DNA from 4 places in the Mycobacterium sp. SMC-4 genome. Region 3 is predicted to be linked to each of the others. Evidence: riboswitches for the same ligand, from Rfam matches in the RefSeq annotation. Region 3 holds a riboswitch; each other region holds the start of a gene.
What was found. Region 3 has a riboswitch for cobalamin ahead of KXD98_RS23470 (energy-coupling factor ABC transporter permease). Riboswitches for the same ligand answer to the same signal wherever they lie in the genome.
Positions count from the first base shown of each region.

Region 1 (7,637 bases), 970 kb from region 3:
AGGGTGTGCGAATTCTCGGCCCAACTCCGGCCGACGTCTGGGCAAGGTGACGTCGCCATGAGCGATCCCACCACCGACCTGGTCCCGCTGCGCCGCACACTGCACCGCATTCCAGAGTTGGGCTATCAAGAACACCAGACACGCAAAACCGTCGCTGACTACGTGGGTCGCTATGCGACATGTCAAACGATCGCCAAGACCGGCTTCATCGCCGACATCGGACCACCGACCGCGTCCAGGACAGTGCTCTTGCGGGCTGACATGGACGCGCTGCCGATCCACGAAGACACCGGCCTGCCCTACGCGTCGACGAACGGCGGGCACATGCACGCCTGCGGACACGATGCGCACATGGCCTCGCTCGCGGTCGCCGGTCGCTTGCTGGCCGAGACACCCCCGGAGGACGTGCGGGTGCGGTTGCTGTTCCAGCCGGCAGAAGAGGGCGGCGACGGTGCGCAAGCGTGCATCGACGACGGCGCACTGGACGGTGTCGACGCCGCGTTCGGGATTCACGTCTGGAACGAGCTGCCGCTGGGCACGGTGGCGCTCACCCCCGGCGGCATCATGGCCGGAGTCGTCGAGCTCGGAATCCGCGTCATCGGTCATGGGGGCCACGGCGCCATGCCGCATCGCACCACCGATCCCGTGGTCGCGGCGGCACACCTGATCACCGCGCTACAGACCATCGCAAGCCGTGCCACCGCGCCGGTCGACCCGGTCGTGGTCACTATCGGAAGCATCCACGGCGGCGACGCCTTCAACGTCATTCCTGGTGTGGTCGAGATGCGTGGCACGTGCCGCGGCTTCTCCACCCAGGTCATCGAAGACACCGAGCACCAGGTCAGAACCATCTCGGCCGGAATCGCGGCGGCAACGGGCACCCAGATCGAGATCGACTGGCGCGTGACGCCGCGACCGACCGTCAACGATGGCGTGATGGCCGACCTCGCGGCGATCGCCGCCACCACGCGCATGCGCGGATTCGAGCACGTTCTCGCCGACTACCGCACCATGGCCGGTGAGGACTTCGGTGAGATACTCGCAGAAGTGCCTGGTTGTTTCGCTCTCGTCGGAAGCCAGAACGCTGCCCGAGGGCTCACCGAATCACATCACTCGCCGCGCTTCGAGATCGACGAGGCCGCCCTGCGCCTTGCTTGCGATCTGCACTGCGCGTTCGTCCGAGAATTCGCCGAGAGTGGAGCACCTCGGCACTGACGGCCAACCACCGTCGACGGCAACGTGTCAGGGGGCCGTCACGGCCAGCACCGCCTCAGCGAGCTCTGGCCGGCACACGATCAGGTCCGGGAGTTTGGAGTCGCGCTGGTTGTACACCAGCGGGGAACCATCGATGCGAGACGTGTACAGCCCGGCAGCGCGAGCGACCGCGACCGGTGCCGCGGAGTCCCATTCGTACTGCCCGCCGGCATGCACGTAGACATCGGAAACGCCCTGCACCACAGACGCGACTTTGGCTCCTGCCGAACCCATTTCGACAAGGGTGCCGCCCAGCGCGTCGCGCACCTGCAGCGCGACCGCGGGGGGCCGGGTCCGCGAAACCACCACCCGTGGCGACTCGGGGGCGACGGGTGGTGCGGGGACCGTCGGGGTGGCCAGTGTGACGCCCTGAGCGGGCAGCGCCACCGCACCGGCAACCAATTCACCGGCCTGCCACAACGCCACATGGACCGCCCAGTCGGTGCGGCCGAGCTCGGAGAACTCGCGCGTGCCGTCGAGGGGGTCGACGATCCAGACCCGCTGCGCGCCCAGCCGGACCGGGTTGTCCACTCCCTCCTCGGACAGCACCGCGTCGTGAGGCCGGTGCTCCGACAGAGCTGTCATCAGGAACTCGTGAGAACGTCTGTCGCCCTCGTCTTTTCGCTGCTGAGCACTGGCTTGTGCAAGTTCTCCGCGCACAGCGAGCAGCACGTCGCCGGCCTGGGTGGCCAGCCGTGCCGCCAACTCGTGATCGCTCACGCGTCGCTCGCCTCGCCCTCCAACAACGCGATAACCGCCTCGGCATGGGCATCCGGGCTCTGCTCGGGAGTCAGTCGCAGGTCTGGATTCTTGGGCCGCTGATAAGGGCTGTCGATACCGGTGAAATGAGTGATCTCCCCAGCGCGAGCTTTGGCGTAGAGCCCCTTGGGATCCCGGCGCTCACAATCTTCCAACGGCGTGTCGCAGAACACCTCGAAGAAATCGAGCCCGGCTTCACTGGTGACCTTTCGAGCCAGCTCGCGGTGCTCAGCCAACGGGCTGATCGCCGGTACCAGCACGACCTGTCCCGCGTCGGCCAGGATCGCCGCGACGTGGGCCAGCCGGCGCAGGTTTTCCGACCGGTCGGCCATGGAGAATCCCAGGTCGCCGTTGAGTCCGTGGCGCAGGTTGTCTCCGTCCAGCACGTAAGCGGGAATCCCTTTTTCGAGCAGCTTCTGTTCGACGAGCATCGCCACCGAGGACTTGCCCGAACCGGACAGTCCGGTGAACCACACGGTGCGACCCTTGGTCAGCCGGTCCTCGGCGGTGCACAGCGACTGGTGGCGCACCGCATTGGGGCTTGCGGTGCGGGCCGAGACCTGCGGCAGGATCATGCCCGCGGCGACAGTGCCGTTGGTGTTGGGGTCGATCAGGATGAACGAACCCGTCGCCGGATTGCGGGAGTATTCGTCGAGTAGCAGCGGGACCTGCGACCGCAGCGAGATACGGCCCAGCTCATTGAGTTTGAGCGCGGTTGCCGACTTGTCCCGATGCAGGGTGTTGACATCGAGCCGGTAGTCCAGCCCGGCCACCCGGACCCGGGTCGTGCGAGTGGTCTGCTTGATCAGGTAATCGCGGCCCGGTTCGAGCGAGTCGCCATCGGCCATCCAGCACACCGTGGCGTCGAACTCCTGGGTGACGCGCGGCTGATTGTTCGGCCGGGCCAGCATGTCGCCGCGGGACACGTCGAGGTCGTCGGTCAGGCTGACCGAGACCGCCATCGGTGGAAACGCCTCGTCGACCGGCCCGCCCGGGCCCTCGATCTTCGCGATCCGGCTGGTCTTGCCGGTGGGCAGCACCACCACGTCGTCGCCGACGCGCATCACGCCACTGGCCACAGTTCCGGCGTAACTGCGGTGATCGTGGTGCTCACGGGTCTGCGGACGGATCACGTACTGCACCGGGAACCGCACGTCGACCAGATTGCGGTCGCCGGCGATGTAGACCTCCTCGAGATGACTCAGCAGTGCCGGGCCCTCGTACCAGGGAGTCACGTCGGACTTGGTGACCACGTTGTCGCCGTTGAGTGCCGACAGCGGAATCGCGGTGACATCGTGGATGTCCAGCCGGGCGGCGAAATCGTGGAAGTCGTCCCGGATCTTCTCGAACTGATCCCGGTCCCAGCCGATCAGGTCCATCTTGTTGACGGCCAGCACGATGTGGCGAATACCCAACAGCGATGCCAGGAATGCGTGCCTGCGAGACTGCTCCAGCAGTCCGTGGCGGGCATCGACGAGCACAATGGCCAGCTGCGCCGTCGAGGTCCCGGTGACCATGTTGCGGGTGTACTGGATGTGGCCCGGGGTGTCGGCGATGATGAACTTGCGCTTTGCGGTCGCGAAGTAACGGTAAGCCACATCGATGGTGATGCCCTGCTCGCGTTCGGCCCGCAGACCGTCGGTCACCAGCGCCAGATCGGTGTAGTCGTGTCCGCGTTCCTTGGAGGTGCGCTCCACCGCAGCGAGCTGATCCTCCATCACGGCCTTGGAGTCGAACAGCAGCCGCCCGATCAACGTCGATTTGCCGTCGTCGACCGAACCTGCGGTCGCGATGCGTAGCAACGTCGCCATCTCAATTCCTCCCGTCGCTGCGCACGGCCATGTCAGAAATACCCTTCACGTTTGCGGTCTTCCATTCCTGCTTCGGAGATCCGGTCATCGGCGCGGGTGGCGCCGCGTTCGGTCAGCCGCGACACCGCGGTCTCGGCGATCACCTCGGAGACGGTGGCGGCGGTGGACTCCACGCAGCCGGTGCAGGTGACGTCGCCGACGGTGCGGAACCGGACGGTCTTCTCGACGATCGGCTCGTCCTTACGGGGCTGCATGAACTTGTGCACCGCCAGCAACATGCCGTCGCGCTCGAACACCGGACGCCGATGCGCGTAGTAGATCGATGGCAGCGCGATCTTCTCGGCACCGATGTAGGACCAGATGTCGAATTCAGTCCAGTTCGACAACGGGAAGGCCCGGATGTGCTCGCCTTTGCGATGCCGGCCGTTGTACAGGTTCCACAATTCCGGACGCTGACTCTTCGGATCCCACTGCCCGAACTCGTCACGGAAGCTGAACACCCGCTCCTTGGCGCGCGCCTTCTCCTCGTCGCGACGCGCCCCGCCGAATGCGGCGTCGAACTTGTTCTCCCGAATCGCGCGCAGCAGCGTGAAGGTCTGCATCGGATTGCGCGAGGGGATGGTCTCGACCACCCGGCCGGCGTCGATGTCGTCCTGCACCTTGGCCACGACCAGGCGCACACCCGACTCGGCCACGAGCTCATCGCGCGCCGCCAGCACCTCGTCGAAGTTGTGGCCGGTGTCGACATGCATGACCGGGAACGGCAGACGTCCGGGCCGGAAGGCCTTGAGCGCCAGATGCAGCATCACGATCGAGTCCTTGCCGCCGGAGAACAGCAGCACCGGCCGTTCGAACTCGGCGGCGACCTCGCGGATGATGTGGATCGCCTCGGCCTCCAGCGCGCGCAGGTGGCTGAGTTCGTAGCGCCCGGCGTTTCGGGTCAGCTCGTCAGTGGCGGTCATCATTTCCTCATAAAGTTGGTAGAACTGACCATATTTACAGCCATAGTCAGAAATGGTGCCCGATGAACTTCTGAACTGTCAACATTTCGGTGTTACATTGCCCTCGTTCGACGCAGGGGAACGCCGGTGTGAATCCGGGGCTGTCCCGCAACTGTGACCCGATCGCGGACCGCGACGGGGAGCCAGATCGCCTGCGCGACGTTCGACACCACGAGGATGGACGACAACAGATGAATATTGCCGACGACGCGATTCGTCGTACCTTCGGCCGTCGACGGTTCCTCGTCGGCGCGGGAGGCGCCGGCCTGCTGACCCTGGGCGCTCCCCTGGTACTGACCGGATGCAGCACTGGCGGACCGACCGGCGAACCGGGCTCGGGCGAGCCGATCCGCGGCGGCACACTGCGCACCGTCTTCGCGGGCACCTCGGCCAGCGCCGACGTGCTCGACCCTCACGTGGTGCCGCACTCGGCCGGCGGCGCGGTGTCCAAGAACGTCTGGGAACGGCTCGTCGAATACAACAACGACCTCACGCTGCGTTATCGGCTGGCCGAGTCGCTCCAACCCAACGCCGACGGCACCCAATGGCGGCTCAACGTGCGCCGGGGAGTGCGGTTCAGCGATGGCAGCCCGTTGACTGCGGCCGACGTCATGTGGAGTCTGGAGCGGATGCTCGATGCCGACAAGCCGTCGTCGGGCGACCTGTCCATGATCGACCTCGCGGCCACCAAGGTTGACGGTGAGCACGCGGTGGTCGTCACGATGAAAGAGCCGCTGGCCGACTTCGGCTCCGTGCTGGCCGGCTGGTACGTCTACGTGGTCAAGGACGGCAGCACCGATTTCGACTCGACGACGCTGCCCGTCGGCACCGGCCCGTTCGTGCTCGAATCGTGGTCGCCGGGTGACCGGACGCGGTTGGTCCGCAACGAGACCTATTGGGACGGACCAGGATACCTTGACGCCGTCGAGATCCTACAGATCGCAGCGACCGAGCCCCGACTCAACACCTTCCTGTCGCGGGAAGCCGACGTCGTCTACGAGCTGGCGCCCGCGCAGAGCAACGCCCTGCGCGAACAGCCCGATGTCTATCTGGTCACCCCGCCGTCGGGTGTGATGTCCGCCTTCCAGATGAGAGTGGACATGGCGCCGTTCGACGATCCGAGGGTGCGCGAGGCGATGCGGCTCTCGGTGGATCGTCAAGCGATCGTCGACTCGGTGTTCTACGGTTTCGCCGAGCAAGGCAACGACCTCTACGGCAAGGGCGCTCCCTTCTACAATTCCGGGTTGCCACAACGCTCCTGTGATCCGCAGCGGGCTCGCGAGCTGCTGCGCGAAGCCGGCCACCAGAATCTGACCGTCACCCTGCACACCGCCGATGTGAGTCCGGGCCAACTGGAGTCGGCCACCCTGTTCGCCGAGCAGGCCAAGCAGTCGGGTATCACCGTCGAATTGCAGACCGAGCCGGGCGACATCTACTTCTCACAGATCTCCGGCAATCGGCCACTGACCCAGTCAGGCTGGTGGAACTACAGTCTGGACTACTTCTACGGCCAGGCCCTGACCTCCGACGCACCCGACAACGGCACCGGCTGGCGAAGGCCGGACTGGGACCGGAAATTCTACGAAGCGCGCGCAACGATGGATGCAGATCGCCGCGCGGCGCTTTACGACGAACTGCAGGAGCAGCTCTGGAACGAGGGCGGTCACATCCTGCACAGCTTCGCTCTGCAACCCACTGCGGTACGCACCCACGTGCAGGGAATCCGCGACGGCGTCCCGGGCACCGGCGATTGGGCGAACTTCTCGACCAGCTGGATCGCCCGATGACCGAGCCCGCGCCCCGAGCCATGAGGTGACGCGCTACGTCACCAGGCGGCTGGCCGGCGCAGCGATCGTCCTCTTCGTGGTCGCGGGTCTGACATTCTGGTTGTTCGAGCTTCTCCCCGGAGACGCAGCGACGGTGTTGCTCTCACGCCAGGGAGCCGGTCAGCCCGACCCGCAGCAGCTGGCGGCGCTGCGATCCGAACTCGGCCTGGACCGCCCCGCTGTCGAGCGTTTCGTGGAGTGGATCGTCGGACTGACCCGCGGCGATCTCGGAACATCGCTGCTGTCCCAGCGTCCCGTCGCGGAGGTGATGCAGTTTCGGTTGGGCAACTCCCTGGTCCTGGCCGCGGTCACGGTGGCGATACTGATCCCCTTGTCGGTCTTGGTCGGTCTGTCCGCGGGCGCCTACCCGGGATCGCGCTTCGACCGATGGATCAGCTCCGTCGCGCTGGCCTCGGAATCGGTTCCACCGTTCGTCATCGGGGTCCTGTCGATCTCGTGGCTTGCGCTGGGTCTCGGCTGGCTGCCCGCGGTATCGCTGGTACCGGCCGGCACCAACCCGTTGGAGCGCCCCGAGATACTGGTTCTACCGGTGCTGTGTCTGCTGTGCGGGCTGGCCCCACATCCCATTCGGGTGGCGCGGGCACAGATGGCCGAGGTGATGAACAGCGACTACATCCGCACAGCGCGGATCAACGCGATCCCGCAGCGTCGGCTCATTCTTCGGCATGCGGCACCCAACGCCCTATCGGCGGCAGTGCACCCGCTGGCCGGGGCGGTGGTCGGGCTTCTCGGTGGAATTGCCATCGTGGAAACACTTTTCGCCTATCCCGGACTCGCGCATGAACTCCTGCGCGCAATCTCGGCGCGGGACCTCCCGTTCGTGCAGTCGACCTCGGTGCTGCTGGCCGCCTTCGGCCTGCTGACGTACCTGGCGGCTGACCTGGTGGCGATGACACTGACTCCCGCCGGCCGAAATGTGCTCGACCGATGACGCGCACGACGTGGATCGGGAGAACACCGGCCAC
Region 1 is NZ_CP079869.1:3,942,712-3,950,348, forward strand. Features, by position in the region: gene KXD98_RS18650 (M20 family metallopeptidase) at 58-1,215, shown strand; gene KXD98_RS18655 (3'(2'),5'-bisphosphate nucleotidase CysQ) at 1,243-1,974, opposite strand; gene cysC (adenylyl-sulfate kinase) at 1,971-3,824, opposite strand; gene cysD (sulfate adenylyltransferase subunit CysD) at 3,857-4,786, opposite strand; cobalamin riboswitch at 4,864-5,000, shown strand; gene KXD98_RS18670 (ABC transporter substrate-binding protein) at 5,017-6,612, shown strand; gene KXD98_RS18675 (ABC transporter permease) at 6,638-7,603, shown strand; gene KXD98_RS18680 (ATP-binding cassette domain-containing protein) at 7,600-7,637, shown strand, end outside.
Region 1: it holds a riboswitch for cobalamin, as region 3 does, so the genes downstream of both, KXD98_RS18670 (ABC transporter substrate-binding protein) here and KXD98_RS23470 (energy-coupling factor ABC transporter permease) in region 3, are expected to answer to the same signal.

Region 2 (7,637 bases), 500 kb from region 3:
TCAGCGGGTGGTTCGCAACCATCGCCGTGAAAAGCTCGGCGACGTCGCCGAGCAATGCCGATTCGCCATCCCAGGCATGCAACTCAGGCAGTGACAGCTGAATCGATCCCGGACCGGTGACGACAAAACTGACATCACGCACATCGAGTACCAACCGGGCCTGGTGCCATACACCCAACACGAGTGACCAGCAGCGAGCCGCGAACCCGAACTGCACAGTGGAGGCAGCGACTCGTGGTTCATCGGTGCCGATCTGGTCTGCGACGGCATCGAGCAGTTCGCCCAGGGGTTCGGGCTCACACATCTGCTCGAGACTCACCACCGGGCCCGAGCCGGCATGCAGCGTGACGTACGGTCCGAGTTCAGCAGCGGCAGTGACCGCATCGACGACGCGGCGGCGATCGACCCGCTGGTGGATGCGGCTCAAGACCGATCAACTCTGCGTCGGCGCCAGGCCGAATCCTGGTGTGCCGATGAGGTCGGCGAATTGTTCTGGGTAGAGCTTCGCGGCCAGCGCTTCGATCCCGTCGATGATCTGGATGCCGGGATTGACCGCTTCCTGCGGCAAGATGATGAATTGGTTGTCACGGACTGCGGGTATGGTGCCGACTCCGTCCATCGATGTGAGGGCCTGGATCCGCTGTTCACCGGTCGGCCCACTGCCGTAGTCGGTCACCGCGATCAGTTCGGGCGCGCGGTCGACGACTGCTTCGATCGAGACGTTCTCCCACATCTCCTGCATGTCCTCGAAGATGTTGACTGCGCCCGCGTGCCGATACAACTCGGGCACAATGGTCAGACCGGCTCCGGTGCCCATCGTCTCGGTACCCCAGTCCCAGCAGAAGACCCGCACGGGTTGCACACCGGCCGGCAGGCGTTCGCCAACGCGATCGAGCCGTTGCTGCCAGTTCGCAATCAGAGCTTCGGCACGCTCGGGCACCCCGAAGATCGCAGCGATGGCACGCACGTCGCCGAACCATTCCTCGATCGTGGCAGGAGCAAGGGTGTCATTGATGCGCCGGCAGGACTCCGACAGCACGTAGCTGTCGATGCCGAGCTGGGACAGAGTTTCCGGGTTGATCCCAGCGGTATCGAACCCATAGTTCCACCCGGCGAAGACGAAGTCCGGTGCGAGACCCAGCAGAGGCTCAAGGGTGAAGTAGTCGGGGCCCAACGAGGGTACGGCGGCGTAATCATCAGTGAACGCGGCCAGCCGCAGGCGCTCACCGGCTCCCGCATAACCCGCGACCCGATCCGTCAATCCCAACGCGAACATCAACTCGATCATGTTGTCGTCATTGACCACTGCCCGCTCGGGCGGCTTGTCGAAAGTCACCGGTTCCCCGCAGGACGACACCGTCACCGGATAATGGTCGAGCGCCGTCGCAGCTGCGGGCCAGCTGAAGTCGGCGGTGACCGGCGGTAACTCACCTACCGTGAGGGCACGGCCTTCTAGCGGTCCGCTCTGGGTCGAATCCGTCTGTCCTGCTGCACATCCGCTGACAGTGATGAGTACGGCAACCGAGATGCACACCGAGCTCCTGAGATTCATCAGAGATACTCCTTTGTCGAGGGGATGGATGAGGAATCGATGGGCGCCGACAGCAGTAGCTGCAGCGCGCCGGTGCGAGGGTTGACTGTCTGATCGACGTGAACGCCGAACACGGGAAAGATGACGTCGTCGACAAGGACATCGGCCGGCCTTCCAGTGGCGACGACATCACCGTCGTGCAGGACGACCACCTCATCGCAGAATTCGGCGGCGAGGTTGAAGTCATGCAGCGCGGCCAGCGTCGTGACCCGGAGTTCACGCACCAGACGCAGGATCTCGAATTGGTGGCGGACGTCGAGGTGGTTGGTCGGTTCGTCGAGAACCAACACCTGCCCCTCCTGGGCCAGGGCGCGGGCCAGCAGCACACGTTGCTTCTCGCCACCGGAGAGCGTCGGCCACACCCGGTCGGCGAGAGCGAGCGCACCCACGGTGTCGAGGGCGTCGACAGCTGCGGACCGGTCCTTCACCGACGATCTACCGCCGAGGCCTTGATGAGGGATGCGGCCCAGCATGACCATGTCGATGACACTGATTTGCACGTCGACCGGTGACTCCTGGGCGACGACGGCGAGCGTGCGCGCGAACGAACGAGGATCCATCGCGCTCGCGGGTACGCCACCGAGGCGGATATCCCCACGCTCGGCGTTGAGGACCCGATAGATCGTCTTGAGGAGCGTGGACTTGCCACTGCCGTTCGGACCCAGCAGACCCACGCAGCACCCCGGCTCCACCGCGATACTCACGCCGTCGATCAGTAACCGTCCCCCAACCCGGATGGCCAACTCCCGCACGTCGACATCGACGGGGATCGTCATCGCGCACCGTCCAGTTGGCGGTCCCGCCGAGACATCAGGTACAGAAACAACGGTCCGCCGACAAGAGCGGTCAGGATGCCCACTGGGATCTCCTGCGGACTGGCCACCGTACGCGCCGCCAGGTCGACCCACACCATGAATGCCGCACCGAACAGCGCGCTACCGACCAACAGCCGGCGGTGCAGTGCGCCGACCAGAACGCGCACGATGTGTGGGACGACCAGGCCGACGAAGCCGACGGCTCCGGAGACGGCGACCATCACCGCCGTCAGCGCCGCGGTGGCCACGAACAGCTCCAGTCGCACCCTGACCACCGGCACACCGAGTGTCACGGCAGCCTCGTCTCCGGCCAGTAGAGCGTCCATCGCCCGCGCCCGAATGAGGAGCCACGCCAGCACCACCCCCAAGACGAGCGCCGGAAGGGCAAGTGTCGACCAGCGTGCGCGTTCGAAACTGCCGAGCAGCCAGAACAGCACCTGTTGGGCACCCCGAGGGTCGCCGAGGAAAACGAGGTAGCTGGTCAGTGCCGACAGGACATAACCCGCGACCACCCCGGTGAGCACCAACCGCAACGGATCCAGCCCGGCCCGACCCCGGCGAGCGACCAGGTACACCAACGCCATCGACACAGTGGCGGTGAGAAATGCCGCACCGCTCAGGCCCAACATGCCTAGCCCGAGTGCGCTCCCATAGACGATGACCGCGGCTGCACCGATGGAGGCGCCTGAGGACACCCCGAGTACGTACGGATCGGCAATGGGGTTGCGCACCAAGGCTTGTACGGCCACGCCGACCAGGCTCAGCCCCGCGCCCACCAGCGCGGCCAGAATGACGCGCGGGAGCCGAAGGTCCCAGATGATCTGTGTGACATGCGGAGCCACCGCTGAGTCCGCCGGACCGAACACTTTGGCTCGGACCACCTCCACCACGGTGTCTGCTGGAATCCGTACCGAGCCAATCCCGACGGCGATGACCAGCGAGACGAGACCCAGAGTGAGGACAGCAAGCATCAACGCTGCAAACCACGCCGGCGATAGTGCTCCGGCCGACGGCTGGTGCTGGGGAGATGTCCGGCGGCGGCCAGTGGTGGCCGCCACCCGTATCACGTCAGGGTGACGCGGATCCGGACTGACACGACCAGAGCCGCCTCTCGCGGGGCGGGTGTCCATCTGACACGGGCATGAGTATCCATCTTCGCTCTCCGTTCCGGGGTTTCCACGCCCCGTATCACCGGCCCGCGGCGGCGCAGTGTCCTGACTCCCGGATCGCCGCTCGCCCCGACCTTCCAGCCCATGGGCCGTGGTCACGCGTGGGGTCTGCTCCCCGGTCACAGTGGCGGGACCGTGCCGGAATCACACCGGCTTCCTCACCCCGTCGCGGCTGTTACCGCGCAAAGGGTACCGCGGGATACCCCGCGCCGCGCGCACGGGGTCACACGGCCCCGGTGGGCGGCAGACTACCCGTGGACCAAAGACACCGGTTCGAAGGTGCGCACCGGGCCGGCCACAGTCGCGCTGCATTGTGACAAGAGCGGCTCAGACATCTTGTTGCGCAGCGTGATTTGCACGGAACCGACGTCGTACTGCAGGACCACGCGCGTCAGCTCCTGCTCCGACTCGACGTCGAGCGGCGCGAACGCGTGGATGCGGTCGTCGCCGAGCTCCAGACGCGCGAAGTGCTGCGCGGCCTGGACGGCGTGCGGAAGCGAGGTGCGGCCCCGCAGGAACCGGGTGTCCAGCCGTCCATCGAGATAGCGGGTGACCAGACCCGCCGCATCCGTCGAGTCCACCCGGCCGTAACACAAACCCTCCGGCAAGATCAGCATGGTGGCGGCGAACCTGTCGCCCCCTAAATGTGAACATTCCCAGGTGTTTTCGGGATACGCCGCGGCGATCGCGGACACTGCGGCGCGACCGCGCACCGCGCAGCATTGATCGTGCTTGCCGTGCGCACAGACAGCCACCAGCGGACCGCTGACCGGCTCACCGCCGGAGCCGTCCAGAGGCACCTCGAGGTACTCACGGGGATCACCGACCTCACCGTGCCACAGCGACTCGACGCCTGGGTCGGCGTGCGCGACATACCAACGCCAGCGCGGCGTTGCCGAGCGACGGCCGTGCCGGCGGATGGCCGCAATGCGCAGCTTGGCGGCCTCTGCGCGGCGCACGACGGCACGACCCAGCTGCGGGTCGATGACACTGGGCGACTGCAGAAATGCCGACGGCCCCCAGCCGCCCTCAAGCTCGAGCAGCAGCCACGTGTGACCTGCCGAGGCGGTGCCATACATCGGATCGCCGCGCGCCAGGGACTGGTCGCTGCACGGCGTCGGCTTCACCACATCGGTCACGGGTGATCCACCGGCACGACGACCGCCTCACGCAGCAGGCGGCTCAGCACCACCGCGCCGTCGGCGGCATCCAGTCCGGGCAGCGAGTCGGCGCGCATCACGGAGCCGCGGTGCAGCGCAGCCAACGCGTCGGCGCACACGTCGGGGAAATCGATGGTGCGGTCCGGCAGGCACAGCCGCACCCGGCCGTGATGTCGGCCAATAGTGGCAACCAGGCCGCCACGCCAGCGCACCGCAACGGTGGCGGAATGTTCGGCCGCGTCGAAGACGGCCAGCGGCCGCACCGCCACCGGACGGGTCCGCTCCGCGTACTGCTGTGTCAGTCGCGTGGCCACTCCCTCGCTCAGCTCGGTGGTGCTGTCCCGCAGCGTCGCTGTCAGTTCAGCCAGGATTTTTGTTGCTGTGGCGACCATTTCGTCACGGTTGGTCGCATCGAGGGCCATCGGCAGGGAGCTGCGGAACTCTTCGTGGTCTGCCAGTTGGTCGACGAGCGCGCGCACCACATCCAGCCGGGTGGTCGCCGACACCCCGACGGTCAGGTGAATCGACACGGTGTCCTGGGCCCGCGCCGAGTGGATCCAGCCGCGCGGGAGGTACAGCGCATCGCCGGGAGCGAGCACGGTGTCGATGACCGGCTCGTCGTCGGCGACGCGGCGGGCGATCGCGCCTCGATGCTCGGTCCACGGCTGGGACGGCAACGGATCGGCGTGCACCGGTGCATGAACGGTCCAGTGCTTGTGCCCGGTGGTCTGCAGGACGAACACGTCGTGCACGTCGTAGTGCGCCTCGAAGCCGCGGCTGGACGGCGGTGTGATGTAGGCATTGGCCTGCACCGGATGGCCGAGGTCGTCGACCATCGCGCGGACGAAGTCGATCACCGGCGGCCACAGTCGATGTAGGCCCTGCAGCACGATCGACGCGCCTGCCGCGAACTGCTGCAGGACTCCGGCCGGGTCTACCTGGTCGGTGACCTCGGCACCGAAACCCGCGGGGCCGAGATAGCAGTCCCGCGCCAGCACGCTGCCATCCTTGGCCAGCCGGATGAACGGCGCGCGAACCCCTCGCTCGGCGAGCAACTCGTCGACGGCCGCACTGGACAGCAGATCGGTGAAGTTCCGCGGCAATTCCCGGGCAGGACTGAGCAACGGATACCGCCCCCAGTGATTCCGGGAGAACTCCTGGGGGTCGGTACCGATGCAGCGACTCAGCATGAAGTCCGGTTACGCGGTGCCGTCGGCCCCGCCGTCGTGACCCTCCGGGTTCGAGCCGCCGTCCGCGGTGCCCTCACCGCCTGCGGTGCCGTCCGCCCCGCCGTCGTGGCCCTCCGGGTTCGAGCCGCCGTCCGCGGTCCCCTCACCGCCGTCTCCCGGTGTGGTGGTGATGTCGTCGTCGTTGATCGCCATGGGAAATCTCCTTCGTCGGGCCGCGCCTGGTCAAGCCGGTCGCTCGGGCGCGGTGTGGCGAGAGTTTCCCGGCCGGTGCGTGGGTAAACCGCGCACCCGGCGCGCTCGTCGATAATCGGCAGGGTGACCGTAGCTTTGTGGATCGTCGTCGCGTTGCAGACGGCCGCGCTGACCACGCTGGGCGTCGTGCTGATCGTGTCGCGGCGGCAGCTGGCCGGGGCTCGCCGAGCCCTGGCCCGCCGCACCCGGGTCGATGACAGGCCGCACCGACCACGCAGGCCGGTCGGAGTGGGTCCGCTGGCCGTCCGGGCGGTTGCCAACACCGTCCAGACTGCCGACGCCATCATCCGCAAGGGGATCGGTGGGCAGGTGCGCAGCTCGATCGAGGATCTGGCCGGCTGGGCGCGCGTCGAGCGTCCCGATCTGGCGAAGATCACCGCATCGGGGTCGGTGGTGCTGGTGTTCTCCGACATCGAGGGCTCCACCGAGCGCAATGAGGCGATGGGCGACCGTGCCTGGGTCCGGCTTCTCGAGAGGCACAACGCTCTGGTCGAGGGCCGGGTCCGGGCGCACCGCGGCTATGTCGTCAAGAATCAGGGCGACGGCTTCATGATCGCGTTCGCCGAGCCCGCCGACGCGCTGCGGTGCTGCGTCGAGATCCAGCACGCGCTGTCGGGTGACAGCGAGCGCTGGGATGGCATCCGGGTGCGGATAGGGGCACACGTCGGCACCTCGGTGCGGCGCGGGGAGGATCTGTTCGGTATCGACGTGGCGATGGCCGCGCGCATCGCCGACCTTGCCGACGGCGGCCAAATCATGGTCAGCGAAGCGTTGCGGGCCTGTCTCGACGGTGCCGACGACCTGAGATTCGGGGAGCCTCAAAAGGTCGAATTCAAAGGCATCCGCGATGCGCAGACCGTCTATCCGGTGCAGCGATGACCCGTGGTGTCGTTACGCGCGACCAGGGGAATACTGGCGGGGTGGCCGCCTCTGGTACCGACCCCTTCGAAGCTTTGGTCTCACTGCTGGATTATCCGATGTTCGTGGTCACCACGCGGGCGGGTGACGATCGGGCGGGCTGCCTGGTGGGATTCGGCAGCCAAACCAGCATCAACCCGTCGCGTTTTCTCATCGGGTTGTCCAAGAAGAACCAGACCTTCCGGATCGCGCAGGACGCGACACACCTCGCGGTGCATGTGTTCTCCCGCGAACATCTCGATGTGGCCCGGCTCTTCGGCAGCGAAACCGGCGACGAGACAGACAAGTTCGCCCGCACGGCCTGGCATGACGGGCCTGCCGGAGTCCCAGTTCTCGACGCCGCGGGAGCCTGGTTCGTCGGCGAGATCCGGGACCGCTTCGACGTCGGCGACCACGTCGCCCACGTCCTGGAACCGGTGGCAGGCCAGGCGCCCGGTGACTTCACCGACTGGGTCACCTTCGCCGACGTTCGGGACCTGAACCCCGGACACGAGGCATGAGCGTGCCGCGTCTGGGCAGCGTCGCCGATCTGACCGAGTTGA
Region 2 is NZ_CP079869.1:5,417,003-5,424,639, forward strand. Features, by position in the region: gene KXD98_RS25925 ((2Fe-2S)-binding protein) at 1-427, opposite strand, end outside; gene KXD98_RS25930 (ABC transporter substrate-binding protein) at 434-1,552, opposite strand; gene KXD98_RS25935 (ABC transporter ATP-binding protein) at 1,552-2,367, opposite strand; gene KXD98_RS25940 (iron ABC transporter permease) at 2,364-3,377, opposite strand; cobalamin riboswitch at 3,615-3,734, opposite strand; gene KXD98_RS25945 (sucrase ferredoxin) at 3,824-4,654, opposite strand; gene KXD98_RS25950 (cupin domain-containing protein) at 4,711-5,925, opposite strand; gene KXD98_RS25955 (hypothetical protein) at 5,935-6,117, opposite strand; gene KXD98_RS25960 (adenylate/guanylate cyclase domain-containing protein) at 6,241-7,056, shown strand; gene KXD98_RS25965 (flavin reductase family protein) at 7,098-7,595, shown strand; gene KXD98_RS25970 (pyrimidine reductase family protein) at 7,592-7,637, shown strand, end outside.
Region 2: it holds a riboswitch for cobalamin, as region 3 does, so the genes downstream of both, KXD98_RS25940 (iron ABC transporter permease) here and KXD98_RS23470 (energy-coupling factor ABC transporter permease) in region 3, are expected to answer to the same signal.

Region 3 (7,637 bases):
CGGCCTTGCCCGCCACGAAGCGCTCGTTACCCTCTCTGAGTGCTTTCCAGGCGGTCAGTGGGCTGGTGTTGGGCATATTCGTCATTGTGCACGAATGCGCCCCGATGATCGATCCCGAGGAGCTGATCACCTGGTATGACCGCGCGCAGCGCGACCTGCCCTGGCGGCGACCCGAGGTTTCGGCGTGGCAGATCCTGGTCAGCGAGTTCATGCTGCAGCAGACGCCGGTCGCCCGCGTCGAGCCGATCTGGCTGGACTGGGTGGCCCGGTGGCCGACCCCGTCTGCGACCGCCGCCGCCGGGCCCGCCGATGTGCTGCGGGCGTGGGGCAAGCTCGGCTATCCGCGCCGGGCCAAACGGCTCCACGAGTGCGCCACGGTGATCGCCACCGAGCACGGTGACGTGGTGCCCGACGACGTCGACACCCTGCTGTCACTGCCCGGGATCGGGACCTACACCGCCCGCGCCGTGGCGTGCTTCGCCTACCGCCAGCGGGTTCCGGTGGTCGACACCAACGTCCGCAGGGTGGTGGCGCGGGTCGTGCACGGGCGCCACGACGCCGGCCCGGCATCGGTGCGCGACCTCGCCGACGTCGAGGCACTGCTGCCGAAAGACGAATCCGCCCCGGTCTTTTCGATTGCGCTGATGGAGCTGGGCGCCACTGTGTGCACGGCCCGTGGTCCCCGATGCGGCGTCTGCCCGCTGCGCCATTGCGCCTGGCGCGCAGCGGGTTTCCCGGCCGGCACCGGCGCGGCCAAACGCGTCCAGCGTTACGCCGGCACCGATCGTCAGGCCCGCGGCCGGCTGCTGGATGTGTTGCGGGCCAGTACGACTCCGGTCACCCGCGAGCAACTGGACCTGGCCTGGACCGTCGACGCCGCCCAGCGTGACCGCGCGCTGGGCTCGCTGCTCACCGACGGATTGATCGAGCAGACCCCGGCCGGGTTGTTCGCGCTGTGCGGCGAGGGTGAACGCTAAGCCGATTCGGCGCACTCGGCTTCGGCGCTGACCGCCGCGAATCGTCGGCGGTAGTCCGACGGCGTCACCCCGATGACGCGACGGAAGTGATGGCGCAACAGCGTCGCGGTGCCGAATCCGCTCTGTTCGGCAATGCGGTCGATGTCGAGCCTGGTTGCCTCCAGCAGACGCCGGGCGAACAGCACCCGTTGATCGGTGACCCACTGCATCGGGGTGCGGCCGGTTTCCTCGACGAACCGGCGGGCGAAGGTTCGGCTGGACATGTGCGCGCGCCGCGCCAGCGTGTTCACCGTGTGCGGCTTGTCCAGATTGGCCAGGATCCAATCGAGTTGCGGTGCAAAATGATCCGAACGGCGCATCGGGATCGGCTGCTCGATGTACTGCCGCTGCCCGCCGTCTCGATGCGGGGGCACCACCATCCGGCGCGCGATCTTGTTGGTGACCTCACTGCCCATCTCCCGGCGCACCAGGTGCAGACAGGCGTCGATGCCGGCCGCGGTCCCGGCACTGGTGATCAGGTTCCCGTCGTCGACGTAGAGCACGTTGCGGTCGACCTTGGCCGTCGGGTAGCGCCGGGCCAATTCGTCGGCGTGCATCCAGTGGGTGGTGCAGGGCCGCCCGTCGAGCAGGCCCGCAGCGCCTGCCACGAACGCACCCGAACACACCGTCAAGATGGTCGAGCCCGTCGCAGCGGCCTGCCGCACGGCGTCGAGCGCGGCGGGCAGATAATCGTTTGAGCCGATCGCCGGGATAGCGACCAGGTCCGCACCGATCAGGTCATCGAGGCCGTGATCGGGGATGAGGGTGGCGCCCACCGAGGTCCGAAGCTGTCCGCCCGGTTCTGGCCCGCACACTTTGAATTCGAAGTTCGGCACGCCATCGGCGGAACGATCGATGCCGAACACCTCACAGATCACACCGAACTCGAAGACCGCGACGCCGTCGAGCACCAGCGCCGAGACGCTCCTTATCGCCATGGCGGTATCTTAACGGCACGTGCCGGTGCTGCCACTTGATTTCCTTACGCGTGACGGGTCCAACGTCGTGAGGAACGCCTGCACGGCATGCCGATATTTCCCTGGGGCATCGTCGTGGATCAGATGACCGGCGTCGGGAACGCGGACGTAGGTGGCCCGCTGCCCGGCCTGCTCGGCCATCGTCTGCATCTGCCCCGCCGGCGCCACCGAGTTGCCCGCCTCCAGCAGCAGCACCGGCGCCGGCACCGCCTGCCACTGCGCCCAGTAGTCGCGCACCCCCCACTGCGCTGCGATCTCGATCCACTTATGCGGATCACCGTGCAGGCGCCACCCGGTCGTCGTGCGGTCGAAGGCTTCCAGAAAGTAGCGTCCCGCAACCGGGCCGAACTCCTGATAGACCTGTTCGGCCGCGGTGAACTCGACCGGCAGCGCATGCAGCCACGGCTCCCAGGGCCCGGTGGTGCGGCCCCGGAAATCCGGTGCCATATCCTCGACGACGACGGCGTCCACCAGTTCTGGGTACGCCGCGGCCAGACACCACGAATGCAAGGCCCCCATCGAGTGGCCGATCATGGTGGCCGGTTCACCGAGATCGGCCACCGCGTTGCGCAGATCCTCGACGAACCGTTCCGTATTGACCGGGTGCTCGTCGCGTACCTCCCGTCCGCGGTGCCACGGCGCATCGTAGGTGTACACCCGCCCCAGCTCGGTCAGCCACGGCAACTGGCGCGACCAGGTGGAGCCGCGTCCCATCAGACCGTGCACCAGCACCAGCGGGCGGCCGGTGCCACCCCGGGCGGTCAACAGCTGCATAGGCTCATCATGGGCGATGGCCACGTCCGCGACACCCGGTAGCCTGAGAACCATGGCTGTTGTCAAGATCAACGCAATCGAGGTCCCGCCCAACGCCGGGCCCGAGTTGGAGAAGCGGTTTGCCCACCGCGCTCACGCGGTCGACAACCAACCCGGCTTCCTGGGCTTCCAGCTGCTGCGCCCGGTCAAGGGCGAGGACCGCTATTTCGTGGTGACACAGTGGGAGTCCGACGAGGCCTTCCAGGCCTGGGCGAACGGGCCCGCGGTCGAGGCACACGCCGGCGAGCGCAAGAACCCCGTGGCCACCGGCGCATCGCTGCTGGAGTTCGAGGTCGTGCTCGACGTTGCCGGGACCGACAACACGGGCTAGGGCGGGGACGCGACATCGCGCGGCCACGAAATTGGCCGCGCTGGCACTCGTCGCGGTCCTCGCCGGTGGGTGCACCGCCACCAGGACGGCGCCGGCCGACGGCGCCTACGGCGTGCCCATCGCGATCAACACCCCGCAGGGTCTGCGCGCCAAGCAGACCATGGACATGCTCAACAGCGACTGGCCGATCGGTGAGGTCGGTATCCGCACTCTGGCCGCCCCGGAGGTCGTCGAACATGTGGGCGTCACGCTGGACCGGATGTGGTGGGACCGCCCCTTCACCGTCACCGACGTCGACATCGGCGCAGGCAACGCCACCCTGCGGATCACCACGTCCTACGGGGTCGAGCAGAGCATCGACCTGCGCACCGACGACTCCAGCCTGGTCGACCGGTTCGCGGTCAGTCTGGTCAAGCCGGTCATCGAGCAGTTCTCCGACGTCGACGCCCAGCTGACCGACTCCGGCGCCCGATACTCCTACCAGGTCGCCAGGGTCGTCGACGGCCGGTGCGAGAAGGTGGCCGGCACCAACACAGACCTGTCGCTGCCGCTGGCCTCCATCTTCAAGCTCTACGTGCTGCTGGCGGTCGCCGAAGCGGTCAAAACCGGCGACGCACACTGGAACGACTCGCTGACGATCACCGCGAAAGCCAAGGCCGTCGGGTCCTCCGGGTTCGACCACCTGCCCCCTGGCGCCACCCTCACTGTCCGGCAGGCCGCCCAGCAGATGATCTCGGCCAGCGACAACATGGCCACCGATCTGCTCATCGGCCACCTTGGCCCCGGCGCTGTGGAGCGCGCGCTGGTGCTCGCCGGCCACCACGACCCGGCCAGCATGACGCCGTTCCCGACCATGCACCAGCTGTTCTCGGTCGGCTGGGGTAAGCCCGACGTGCGCGAACAGTGGAAACAGGCCTCGCCGCAAAAGCGCGCCCAGCTGCTTCAGCAGACCACCACCCGGCCCTACGAGCCGGACCCGGAACGCACCCACATGCCGGCCTCTGACATCGGCGCGGAGTGGTACGGCAGCGCCTCGGACATCTGCCGCCTGCACGCGGCGCTGCAGAAGGCAGCGGTGGGCGAGGCCGCTCCGGTCGTCGACGTCCTCTCGGCGGTCCCCGGCATCGACCTGGACCGCACCATCTGGCCCTACATCGGCGCCAAGGCCGGCAATCTGCCCGGCGATCTGACCTTCAGCTGGTATGCCGTCGACCGGACCGGGCAGCCGTGGGTGGTCAGCATGCAGTCCAATTGGCCGCAGTACCGCAGCCAGACCGCCGCGGCATGGCTGCTGTCGATGGCTGAGCAGATGTTCGCTCTCGTTCAACCCTGACCGTCCCGGGAGAGTACGCTCCACCTGCTGCGGTGTACGGGAACCCGGTGTGAGACCGGGGCGGCCCTCGCCACTGTGAACGGGGAGCCGGTGTCCTCCATGCCACTGCCCGCGCTCGACGCGCGGGTGGGAAGGCGGATACCGGCGCACCGGGCCCCTGAAGGGTGAGCCGGTGGATCCGTGAGCCAGGAGACCGGCCGTGGCACCGACACACGATGCCCACGAGGTGCTGGGCAGAAAGGCACGGCTATATACATGCACATCGCAGAGGGTTTCCTGCCCCCGGCGCACGCGTTGGCCTGGACCATCGCGGCGGCGCCGTTCGTCGTCCACGGGGCCAGACAGGTCGTCGTCACCGTCAAGCGCCACCCGTCGTCGGGTCCGCTGCTGGCAGCGGTCGGCGCGTTCTCCTTCGTCATGTCGGCGATCAAGTTGCCGTCGGTGACGGGCTCGAGTTCGCACCCGACCGGGACCGGGCTCGGCACGGCGATATTCAGACCACCGGTGATGGCCTTCCTCGGCACGGTGGTGCTGCTGTTCCAGGCACTACTGCTGGCGCACGGCGGAATCACCACCCTGGGCGCCAACGCGTTCTCGATGGCGATCGCGGGTCCGTGGGCCGGCTTCGCCGTGTTCTTCGCGCTGCGCAGAGCCGGGGTCGGTGTGCTGCCGGCGGTGTTCGCCCTGGCGTTCGTGGCCGACCTGGTCACCTACGTCGTCACCAGCATCCAACTGGCGCTGGCGTTCCCGGCCGCCGAAGGCGGCATCGCCGAAAGCCTGGTCGAATTCATGGGGGTGTTCGCGATCACCCAGGTTCCGCTGGCGATCGTCGAAGGCCTCATCACCGTGGGGGTCGTGCGTGTGCTCATGCAGGTCGCGTCGTCGGAGCTGCTGAGCCTGGGATTTCTCAAGGGCCAGGAGGTGCCCACCGGCGCCGGCGACGAACACAACGGCTCCGAGCGAGAGGTCATCGACCGATGAGTGAACGTCGTAAAAGCTCTGCGGCCCTGCTGGTTTCGGTACTGCTCGGCCTCGCCGCGGTGATTGCCGTGGGCTCCCTGCTCCTGGGTTACGCGCGCGATTCGGACGCCGAATTCGGCGGCGCTGACGGCCAGGCTGAAGAGGTGATCACCGAACTGCACGAAGATTACGAGCCGTGGTTCTCCCCGCTGGTCGGCGAACTGCCTGGCGAGGTCGAGTCCGGTCTGTTCGCGCTGCAGGCCGGAATCGGTGGCATCGTGCTCGGCGGTGCGATCGGGTGGTACGCCGGTCGCAACCGCGGCCGCAGCGAGGCGAGCGAAAAGGACCGCGGCAGCGACTGAGTCGCACCGGTGAACCCCCTCGACCTCAGCGCGGCACGCAATCGGTGGTCAGGTCACCCGGCGGCGGAGAAGCTCGGGCTCTATGGCGGGCTGCTGCTGTGCGCGATGCTATTGCCACCCCGGACCGGCGCACCGCTGGTGCTGCTGGCCGTCGTGGTGGCCACACTGGCCCTGGCCCGGGTCCCGGCACGCATCTTCTGGCTGGCGTTACTGGGTCCGGTCGTGTTCATCGCGCTGGGGTCGATTCCGATCGCCGTGAGCCTGCGCGGAGGACCGCATCTGGAGCCCGGCGGGGTGGACCTGGCGATCGACACGTCGCTGCGGGCCATCGCCGCGTCCTCGGCGACGATCGGTCTGGCGATGACGACGCTGATGGCAGACCTGCTCGAGCTGGCCCGCAGGGCCGGTGTGCCGGCTTCCCTGTGCCACGTCGCCGATTTGACCTACCGACTGGTGGGCATCTTGTTCCGGTCGGCCTGGACAGCACGGGAGGCGGTCGGACTGCGCCTTGGTCTGCGGGGGCCGCGGGACGCGATCGCGGTGCTCGGCACCCAGTCCGCGCTGATCTTCGTGCGCGGGACCGAACGCGCGCGGGCCATGTCGGAGGCGATGGCGCTGCGTGCCGAACCCGGCAGGACCGCGGTGCTCACCGCAGACCGACCGCTACGTCCGGCCAGGCTGGCCGCCACCGCAGCGACGCTGGCCATGATCGCCACGGTTTCTCTGCTGACCTGGAGGATGTGCAAGGGTGCGTGACGAGACCGTGGTCCTGGGACTGCGCAACGTCGGTTTCGGCTACCCGCGGGGACCGCGGGTACTCGACGGCGTGGACCTGTCGCTACGGGCGGGTGAGCGAATCACGTTGCTGGGGGCCAACGGCTCCGGCAAGACGACGTTGCTACGGATCCTGGTGGGCTTGACGAAGCCGACCACCGGCGCGGTGTATCTGGACGGCGCGGCGCTGACCGGTTCACGGGCCGATCGCACCCGCCTGCGCACCCGGGTACAGATGGTGCTGCAGGAACCCGACGACCAGATCGTGGGCGCGACCGTGCGGGCCGACGTCTCGTTCGGCCCGGCCAATCTCGGCCTGACCCGGACCCAGGTTCAGGCTCGGGTCAATGCGGCGATGGCCGCGCTGGACATCACCGACCTCGCCGAGCGCACACCCAACCACCTGTCGTTCGGTCAGCGTAAGCGGGTCGCAATCGCCGGTGCGGTGGCAATGCACCCGCGGGTGCTGCTGCTCGACGAGGCGACCGCGGGCCTGGATCCGCGGGCGGTCCAGGACCTCCTGGCCACCCTGACCGCACTGTCGGAGAGCGGTACCACGGTCGTGCTGGCCACCCACGACGTCGACACCGCGTGGACCTGGTCGCAGGAAACCCTGGTGCTGCGCGACCGATCGGTGCAGCGCGGACCCACTCACGACCTGCTGGTCGACGATGAGTTGCTCACCGGTGCGCGCCTCACCCTCGCCTGGGGGGCGGCGGTGTCACGCAAACTGCACCGGACGGTGCTGCGACCCGACGAGATCTGACGCGCGGTTTACTCCGGCGCGCCGGCCTGCGCCAGATCCGGCTCGGCGACCACCGCCGGCTTGCGGGTACCGACGAACGTGAACTTCGCGTCCTCGCCGGCGCCTTCGCCGTCCCAGCCCTCGACGTCGACGGTGACCAGCTGGCCCGGGCCGAGCTCCTCGAACAGGATCTTCTCCGAGAGCTGATCCTCGATCTCACGCTGGATGGTGCGACGCAACGGCCGCGCACCCAGCACCGGATCGAACCCGCGCTTGGCCAGCAACGCCTTGGCCGCCTCGGTCAACTCGATGGCCATGTCCTTGGC
Region 3 is NZ_CP079869.1:4,916,309-4,923,945, forward strand. Features, by position in the region: gene KXD98_RS23440 (carbonic anhydrase) at 1-76, opposite strand, end outside; gene KXD98_RS23445 (A/G-specific adenine glycosylase) at 105-977, shown strand; gene KXD98_RS23450 (helix-turn-helix domain-containing protein) at 974-1,954, opposite strand; gene KXD98_RS23455 (alpha/beta fold hydrolase) at 1,964-2,767, opposite strand; gene mhuD (mycobilin-forming heme oxygenase MhuD) at 2,820-3,137, shown strand; gene KXD98_RS23465 (serine hydrolase) at 3,112-4,470, shown strand; cobalamin riboswitch at 4,484-4,687, shown strand; gene KXD98_RS23470 (energy-coupling factor ABC transporter permease) at 4,726-5,451, shown strand; gene KXD98_RS23475 (energy-coupling factor ABC transporter substrate-binding protein) at 5,448-5,792, shown strand; gene KXD98_RS23480 (CbiQ family ECF transporter T component) at 5,802-6,548, shown strand; gene KXD98_RS23485 (energy-coupling factor ABC transporter ATP-binding protein) at 6,541-7,332, shown strand; gene clpC1 (ATP-dependent protease ATP-binding subunit ClpC) at 7,341-7,637, opposite strand, start outside.

Region 4 (7,637 bases), 420 kb from region 3:
CCGTGTCCGGCACCTGCCAGTGAGGCGTACTCGAAGACCTTGAGGGCGACGAAGGCCGCCCCGCAGGCTATCGCGGCCAGCGCCGCCCGGCCGGCCAGAACCGGGAGTGCCGCGCGCTGCGCGGCGATGCTCAGCACGACGAACAGCGAGCTGGTGAGCAACACCAGGGTGTTGGTCACGCCGACGCCGAGGTGCAAGGTGGTGCGGGCCGCTTCGAACACCTCCGGCGCCGTCGCGCGCTGTACCAGGAAGGTCACGAAGAAGGCACCGAAGACGAGCATGTCCCCGAACAGGAACACCCAGGTGCCGGCTTCGCCGGGGACCCGTCGCGCGGCGCTCGGCAGCCTGGTGACCGTAGCGGTCATACCCGTTGTGCCTGTTCGGCGTTGATCGACTTCAAGAGCACCGCCGTCGTCGAGAACAGCCAGATCACCAGCACCAGGCCAGGGATGTAGAAGGCGAAGACCCCGTTCCAGGCCAGCGGCCCGTCGTTGAATACGACCACCACGCAGCCGGGCAGCGACAGGGTGGCCACCCACAGGTTGAGATAGCCGTACCAGCGCGGAAATGTCGGCGGCTCGGCGGTGTCGACGAACGCGGCGATCGCGAGGGTGATGTTCTGAACGATGATCGTGCCGACGATGCCGATGAACCACAGCCAGAAGACGTCGTTGAGCGCCTGGGTCAGTTCAGCGGAGCGTTGCTCGGGGCGATAGGCCGCCACTCCGAGGAAGAACTGCGGAAAGATCAGCGCAGGCACGAACACCGTCGCAGCCATCAGCTGGGTCGTGGCCAGCATTCCCCAGCCACCCTCGACGCGGCGGATACGCACGATGATGGCAGCCAGGAACGGTAGCGCCAGAGCGGCGCTGAGCAGTGCGCCCGAGACGCCGAAACGAATCCACAGCTTGTGGTCGACGAAGAAGGTGGCGATCTCGTCGGCCGACGACACCGGTGACAGCGGTGGAAACAGCTGGGCAATACCGGAAAAGCTCGCGCCGTAGAGCAGGATCATGATGCTGCCGCACCAGGCGCCGATACGTTGCAGGGTCAGCTCCACCTTGGGCACGGTACCGGCCCCACCCCGAAGTTTTGACATTTTTGCCATAACTTGTGCGGGCTCCCGCTGCTGTCACTGCGGTGTCGACCGCGGTGATCGGCTCAGCGTGATGGCGCTCTGGTAAGTGATGCGCACGGCTCCGGTGGCCGGCTCCCGGTCGATGACGGCGTCGACTTCGTAGACGTTTCGCAGCAGATCCTGGCTGAACACCTCGGCGGGTGCCCCTGCTGCGGCCACCGTCCCGCTGTCGAGCACGACGACGTGGTCACAGTAGCGAGCGGCCAGGTTGAGGTCATGCAGGGCGATGACGCACGTCGCGTTCAGCGAGCGCAGCAGCTCGAGCAGTTCCAGTTGGTGTCGGATGTCGAGGTGGTTGGTCGGTTCGTCGAGCAGGATCTCGCGCGGCTGCTGCGCCAGCGCACGGGCCAGTTGAGCGCGCTGCTTCTCACCGCCGGACAGGCTGTGCCAGTTGCGGTGTTGCTTGTCGGCGATGTCGACCTGCTCCAGCGCGGCGTCGATGATCTGATGGTCGGCTTCGGTGAGCGGGTCGAAGCGGCCCCGGAACGGAGTGCGGCCGAGCTCGACGACCTGGCGCACCGTGAGGTCGGTGTGCGCCGAGGTGTCCTGCTCGACGACGGCGAGTCGACGGGCGATCGTCCGGCGCCGCTGCGATGCCAGGTCGACGCCGTCGTAGTGGATCTGTCCGGCCTGCGGCCGCCGCAATCCGGCCAGCAGTCGTAGCAGCGTCGTCTTGCCCGACCCGTTCGGACCGAGCAGCCCGACCAGCTGACCGTCGTGGGCGTCGAGGTCGACCCGCTCGAGCAGTCGGGCATTCTTGACCGAGAACGAGACCGCGGTGGCGCAGATGTGCCCCATCAGGACCTCACCCGCCGCAGGACGAGTGCGAACGCGACATCGATCATGGCAACGGTCTTCGGCGCGCGAGGATCAACACGAAGATCGGCACCCCGACCATTGCGGTGACCACACCGACAGGCAGTTCCTGCGGTTCGAACACCGTGCGCGCCACCGCGTCCACCCACACCAGAAAGATCGCTCCGACCAGTGCGCTGACGACGAGCAGCCGACGGTGCAAGGGACCCACGACGATTCGTGCCGCGTGTGGGATCACGAGTCCGACAAAGCCGATGGCACCCGCAGCACTGACCAGGACTGCGGTCAACAGAGCTGTGACGACCAACAGCACGATCCGGACCTGTGTGACCGAGATGCCAAGTGAGGCAGCGGTATCCCGGCCGAACACGAACGCGTCCAACGCGTCGGCCTGACTCAGGCACACCGCGAGGCTGAGCACGCAAATGGCGCCGCACAGCGCGACTTGATTCCAGCTGGCACCGCCGAGCGAGCCGAGCAGCCAGAACAGCACTCCGCGGGTCTGTTGGGCATCGGCAGAGGAAAACACCACGAAAGCGGTCACTGCCGAAAACAGTTCGGTGGCAGCAACACCGGCGAGAACGACGCGCGCCGTCCCACCGCCGACCAGCGCTGCGAGCACCAAGACGAAACCGAAAGCCGCCAGTGCGCCGGCAAACGCTCCCCCGGACAGTCCGAGAAACCCACCTACTCCGGTCACGATGACCAGCACCGCGCCGGTCGAGGCTCCCGAGGAGATGCCCAGAATGAACGGATCGGCGAGCGGGTTGCGCATCATCGACTGCAGGACCACACCGACGACGGCCAGCCCCGCGCCGCAGATCGCTGCCAACAGCGCGCCGGGCAGACGCAACTGCCACACAATCGCGTCGTCGATCAAGGACAGGTCCGAGGGTGCGTTCCACACGTGCCGAGCGATGATGCGGTATACGTCACCGACGCTGAGGTCGGCCGGACCGATGGTGATCGCTGCCGCGATCGACAGCGCCAGCCCGCCGATTCCGATGAGCGCAACCAACGGCATCGCCACCGAGCGCGGACGTCGCCGGGCCGGGCGGCGCTGCGCTCCGAGCTGCGGTGTGGTCAGAGTCGACGGCGGGGTCACTTCATGCCGAGCACAACGTAGTCATCGAGGATTTGCCACACCGTTGCCACTTCGGTGAATCCAGCTTGCACCAGCGCCGCCAGATGGAAATCCACCGCGGTCGGCGGGGAGTCGGGCCTGTCGGCGAAACGCTGCTCGCGTTGTGCGGCAAGTGCAGCTGCGCCGGGTCGGGAGCTCACGTCTTCCCACCACGCATCCCAGGTCAGCGCCCCGTTGGCATACGCACGCTGCTGGGTGGCCTCGTCATGTGCCGCGGCCAGGCGGCGCAACCTGGGCAGGCGGTGGTCGAAGCGGAAGTGGTCTCCATTCAACAGCACTCCGCCGGAAGCCAGCAGTGATGAAGCCCCGCAGTAGACGCGGACCAGTTCGTCGGGCGGTAGCCAGTGCAGGGCCGTGGTCGACACCACCGCGTCCGGCACGCGCCCGTCGAGTGCGGTGGTCACGGCCGCCGTCCAACCGTCGTCCTGCAGGTCGGCATCCAACACGGTCATTCGCCGGCCGTGGACTCCCCCGACGGCGCGCGCGGCGATGTCGAGCAACAGCGGATCGTGGTCGACGGCCAGCACGGTCGCCTCGGGTATCGCGTCGAGAATCCGAGCGCTCAACGACCCTGGTCCGCAGGCCAAGTCGACCACCAACGGTGCCCGACCGCAGGCAAGTCCGACCGTTTCGACGATGATGCGGAATCGGCCTTCACGGTCAGCAATGTAGGCGGCCTGCTGGGCATCCCATGCTGCGAGCAGCGCACTGGGGTCACTGACTGCGGTCATCGATCGACCATCCCCAGCGAGCGCAGCCCGGCCGCGACCTTCTCGACGGCATCGACGTTGCGCAGCGACGGGTCCATCTCGCTGCCGGACAACACGATCCACCGTCGTTCCCGCACCGCCGTCAGCTGACTGGCGACCGGATCTGACTCCAGGAACTCGATTTTGGCGGCGATGCTGTCCCCATCGTCGCCGCGGGTGAGGTCAGCCAGCACCAGAACGTCGGGATCGCGGTCCAGAATCGCCTCCCAGGAAATCTCCGGCCACAGTTGGCGGTTGTCGGCGAAGGCGTTGGTCGCACCAACGGCTTCGGTGATGATGCCCGGTGCCCCACAGCAGCCCGCGATGTAGGGCGCCTTCGTCGAGGAATACCACCACATCAACGAGAGGCCGTTGGCGTCCAGGCCATCCGCTGCGGTCGCCATTCTGCTGCTGAGGGAGGAGATCAGCTCTTCCCCACGCTCGGAAACACCGAAGATTGTTGCTACATCGCTGATTTCAGCGTAGAGGTCATCCGGTGTCAAAGCCCGCTCCTGCTGCGCATTCTGGCCGGTGCATTCGCTCGATGACTGATAGGTCGGCACGCCGAGGCTTTCGAAGCGATCACGCGGCGCGACACCCTCGTCGGTGAACGACCAGTCGAAGATGGCGTAGATGAAGTCCGGCTTCTCACTAAGCACCCGTTCCAACGACGGATGGTCGTTGCTCAGGACGGGCACCTTGGCATTCTCGGCGGCAAGATCGGGCAGCACGGGGTCACTCCACGACGCGGTACCGACCATCCGGTCGGCAAGCCCGAGGGTCAGCAGGAGTTCGGTTGCCGGCTGATCGATGGTGATCGCCCGTTGCGGCGGCGCGTTCACCACCACGGTGCGGCCGCAGTTCTGGACCGTGACGTGGTAATTCCCAGCCGAGGGGCCCGCGGGGGCGGCGGCCGGAGGGGCACCCGCGGTAGCGCTGCAACCGGCAAGCAGGCCGATCAGCAGAGCCGACAATCCGATATTTCGCCAACGTCCAGACACCCGACGCCTTCCGATCCGGGACCCAATCGCGAGGTCCATCCGACAGTCGAGCCCGGCAATGTGCGCCGGGCCCGAGCCAGCAGGTGTTCGGACTCGGGATCGTCCAGTCGGAGCGCCTTCCCAGACCCGTCGCCGGGTCCAGTGGCCGCTGCTCCGCCCGTCCCCCATACCGCTGCGCGTCAGCTCCGGCCTCTCACCGGATTCCCTGACCCAACCGAGGTGGGTGCAACTAGCTCGCTGGGACCATACCTCGCGCGGCGACGTGGTGGCATGGGTAGACCCCGGGCTGGACGCGCGTGACCGCCAGCGCCCGTCCGCTTTATTGAAAACCATTTTCAATAAGGTATCCGATGGCCCACCGACACTCAACCGCGTGGCCGACATCCCCTGCCACGGGACCCGAGAACCATCGCGGGCTCCGACCGACTAGATTCAAGGTGTCCCACGCCCTCGTAGCTCAGGGGATAGAGCACGGCTCTCCTAAAGCCGGTGTCGCAGGTTCGAATCCTGCCGGGGGCACTTCTCGTTTTTGCAGATCAGGACATGTTTCCGGGCGGTTGCCCTACTGCTAGACCCTCCCCTCTGGTCGGTGCTTGGTCGGTGCTTCGTTGGCATCGGATGGCGTCCTTTAGACGCTGCAGCTGCGCCACCGAGACTTCGACCGCGCGGTTAGTCGTCGTCGCCATTAACATTTCCGGGTGCAGGGAACCGCATGGATGCTAATGGGCTTGATAGCTCTAGTTATCTTGTTCATGACTCGGGACGCCACTTTTACCAACGACAACTTCGTCGGTTGGGCACTTTGGCAGTACATAATGACCGCGGTCCCGTTCGCGCTGATCACAGCGGGGCTCTCAAAGAACCTCGGCCTAGCAACCCTCAGCCTCGGCGAACACCTCAGCCGAATGCTCACTCAAGTCCGAGGACCGGCGCGTAGCGCATAGAGCTGCCTTCGACACACCACCATGATATTCGGAATGCTCGGAAGTCCCCTGGATGAACCCCTTCTACGGGCGACTGTTCCACGGCGACTTACACGCCGAATACCCGACAACCTGAAACTATTGCCCTCACAACCATCAGCGACAGCCACCGTTCGCGGTGAGACAGCGAGCAGTCGCCGACGGTGCCGAAGGAATTCCAGCAGGCCCCACTGCCGCATGTTCTCGCCGAAGCTCCGCCCTCGACCCGCACAACCATGTACCAACAGCACGGGTAAAGACCAGTTGAACTCATTCACTGGGGACACGCCGAACTCGTCGCGGCGGTGTAGGTCGTCGAAGGTCCATGACCGAGGAAGCAGCCGGGGCTACCATAACGGCTGGTGAAGGGATCAAGGGGCAGCGTGGACGCAGACGAAATACTTGATACAAAGATGTACCTTCGGCGGGTACGCGAATGGCCTGAGGCGGATAGGGTGAATCCGGTCCGTTGGCTGGAAGGGTTCTCAACTCAGCACATTAACCATGCTACTGCCCTGCTCGATTCCTTCGTCTTCATCAGTGATAAGCAAGTTCGCAAGCTGTTCACCAGTACTGTGCACGCATTGTCGTGCGAGATCTCACGCCCTGGCTCTTCTTATGTGGAAAAGCAGCGCCTCTGGCGTGATTTCCTAGACTCCGTAATTGTTAGTGCGCCGACCGGTGAGGTGCCGAATCCCACCGACTCGGGCTTCATATTCCAGCGATGGGCACGGACAGAGGTAGGCATAGACGAGTCCCGTATAGTTCTCGCGTCTGACCTTCGGAGTGCCGTCGAAGCAAGGGGCGGTCCGCCATTGATAATGGTCGATGATTTCGCGGGCTCGGGGGAACAGTTTTTAAACACTTGGCAACGGCAAGTATGGCCCACTAGTCCCAAGACGTTAGAAGAACTGGCCGCGGTGCACTCGATAGACGTATATTACCTTCCCCTAATAGCAACTCAATACGCTATAGATCGAATTTCAAGGGAAGCACCGGGAGCCACACTAAGGCCTAGCCATGTCTTGAGTGACGTATACAACGCATTGGACCCGAATACTATAGTATTCCCCGATGACCTCAAGGCGGATGCCGCAGCATTCATACGGGACGCCAGTGCCGCGGCAGGTATCACGAAGTGGGTCGACGGCTTCCATCATCTTGGATTGAACATCGCATTCGGACATTCGATACCAGATGCATGTCTTGCACTGCTGTGGAGTGAGGAGGGGGGATGGAAGCCGCTGATGTCCCGAACATAACTGCATCAGAGCTTTCAGTCACCGAGAAAGCTCAGCGCTTGAATGCTGTGTTCGGATCGCTAAGAGCCGAATATTTTCGCGACGAGCTGTTTGAGCTATTTACGCACCCCGCGTATTTCCCGGAGTTGCTTGACCGAGGTCCATGTTTACTCGTAGGCGGTCGTGGGACCGGCAAAACGACGGTACTTAAAACACTGACTTACGAAGGACAGGCGCATTTCAACACATCACGGCCAGTAAGCGACTGGGACTTTGTAGGGCTGTATTGGCGAGTCGACACGAGTATAGTCAGGGCATTCGAAGGCGAAGAACTTTCCGAAGTCCGCTGGACGCGGCTATTCGCTCACTACGTCAATCTGACCCTATCGGGGCTAATCCTAGATTTCCACGAGTGGTACGAAAGCCGATCTGCTTGCCCACTCGAAGTGTCGAAGAAGAGCCTCGAAATGGCAGCCAGATCACTAGGCATACCGGGTGTAACCGAGACAATCGATCTTAAGTCAGGTATAGAGTCAGCACTTCTCGATTTAGAAACCACGATAAACAATCTTGGACGGGAAGGTGA
Region 4 is NZ_CP079869.1:4,492,601-4,500,237, forward strand. Features, by position in the region: gene KXD98_RS21390 (cytochrome c oxidase subunit 3) at 1-365, opposite strand, end outside; gene KXD98_RS21395 (hypothetical protein) at 362-1,015, opposite strand; gene KXD98_RS21400 (ABC transporter ATP-binding protein) at 1,133-1,936, opposite strand; gene KXD98_RS21405 (iron ABC transporter permease) at 1,980-2,978, opposite strand; gene KXD98_RS21410 (trans-aconitate 2-methyltransferase) at 3,056-3,829, opposite strand; gene KXD98_RS21415 (ABC transporter substrate-binding protein) at 3,826-4,848, opposite strand; cobalamin riboswitch at 4,909-5,097, opposite strand; tRNA gene KXD98_RS21420 (tRNA-Arg) at 5,295-5,367, shown strand; gene KXD98_RS21425 (hypothetical protein) at 7,045-7,637, shown strand, end outside.
Region 4: it holds a riboswitch for cobalamin, as region 3 does, so the genes downstream of both, KXD98_RS21415 (ABC transporter substrate-binding protein) here and KXD98_RS23470 (energy-coupling factor ABC transporter permease) in region 3, are expected to answer to the same signal.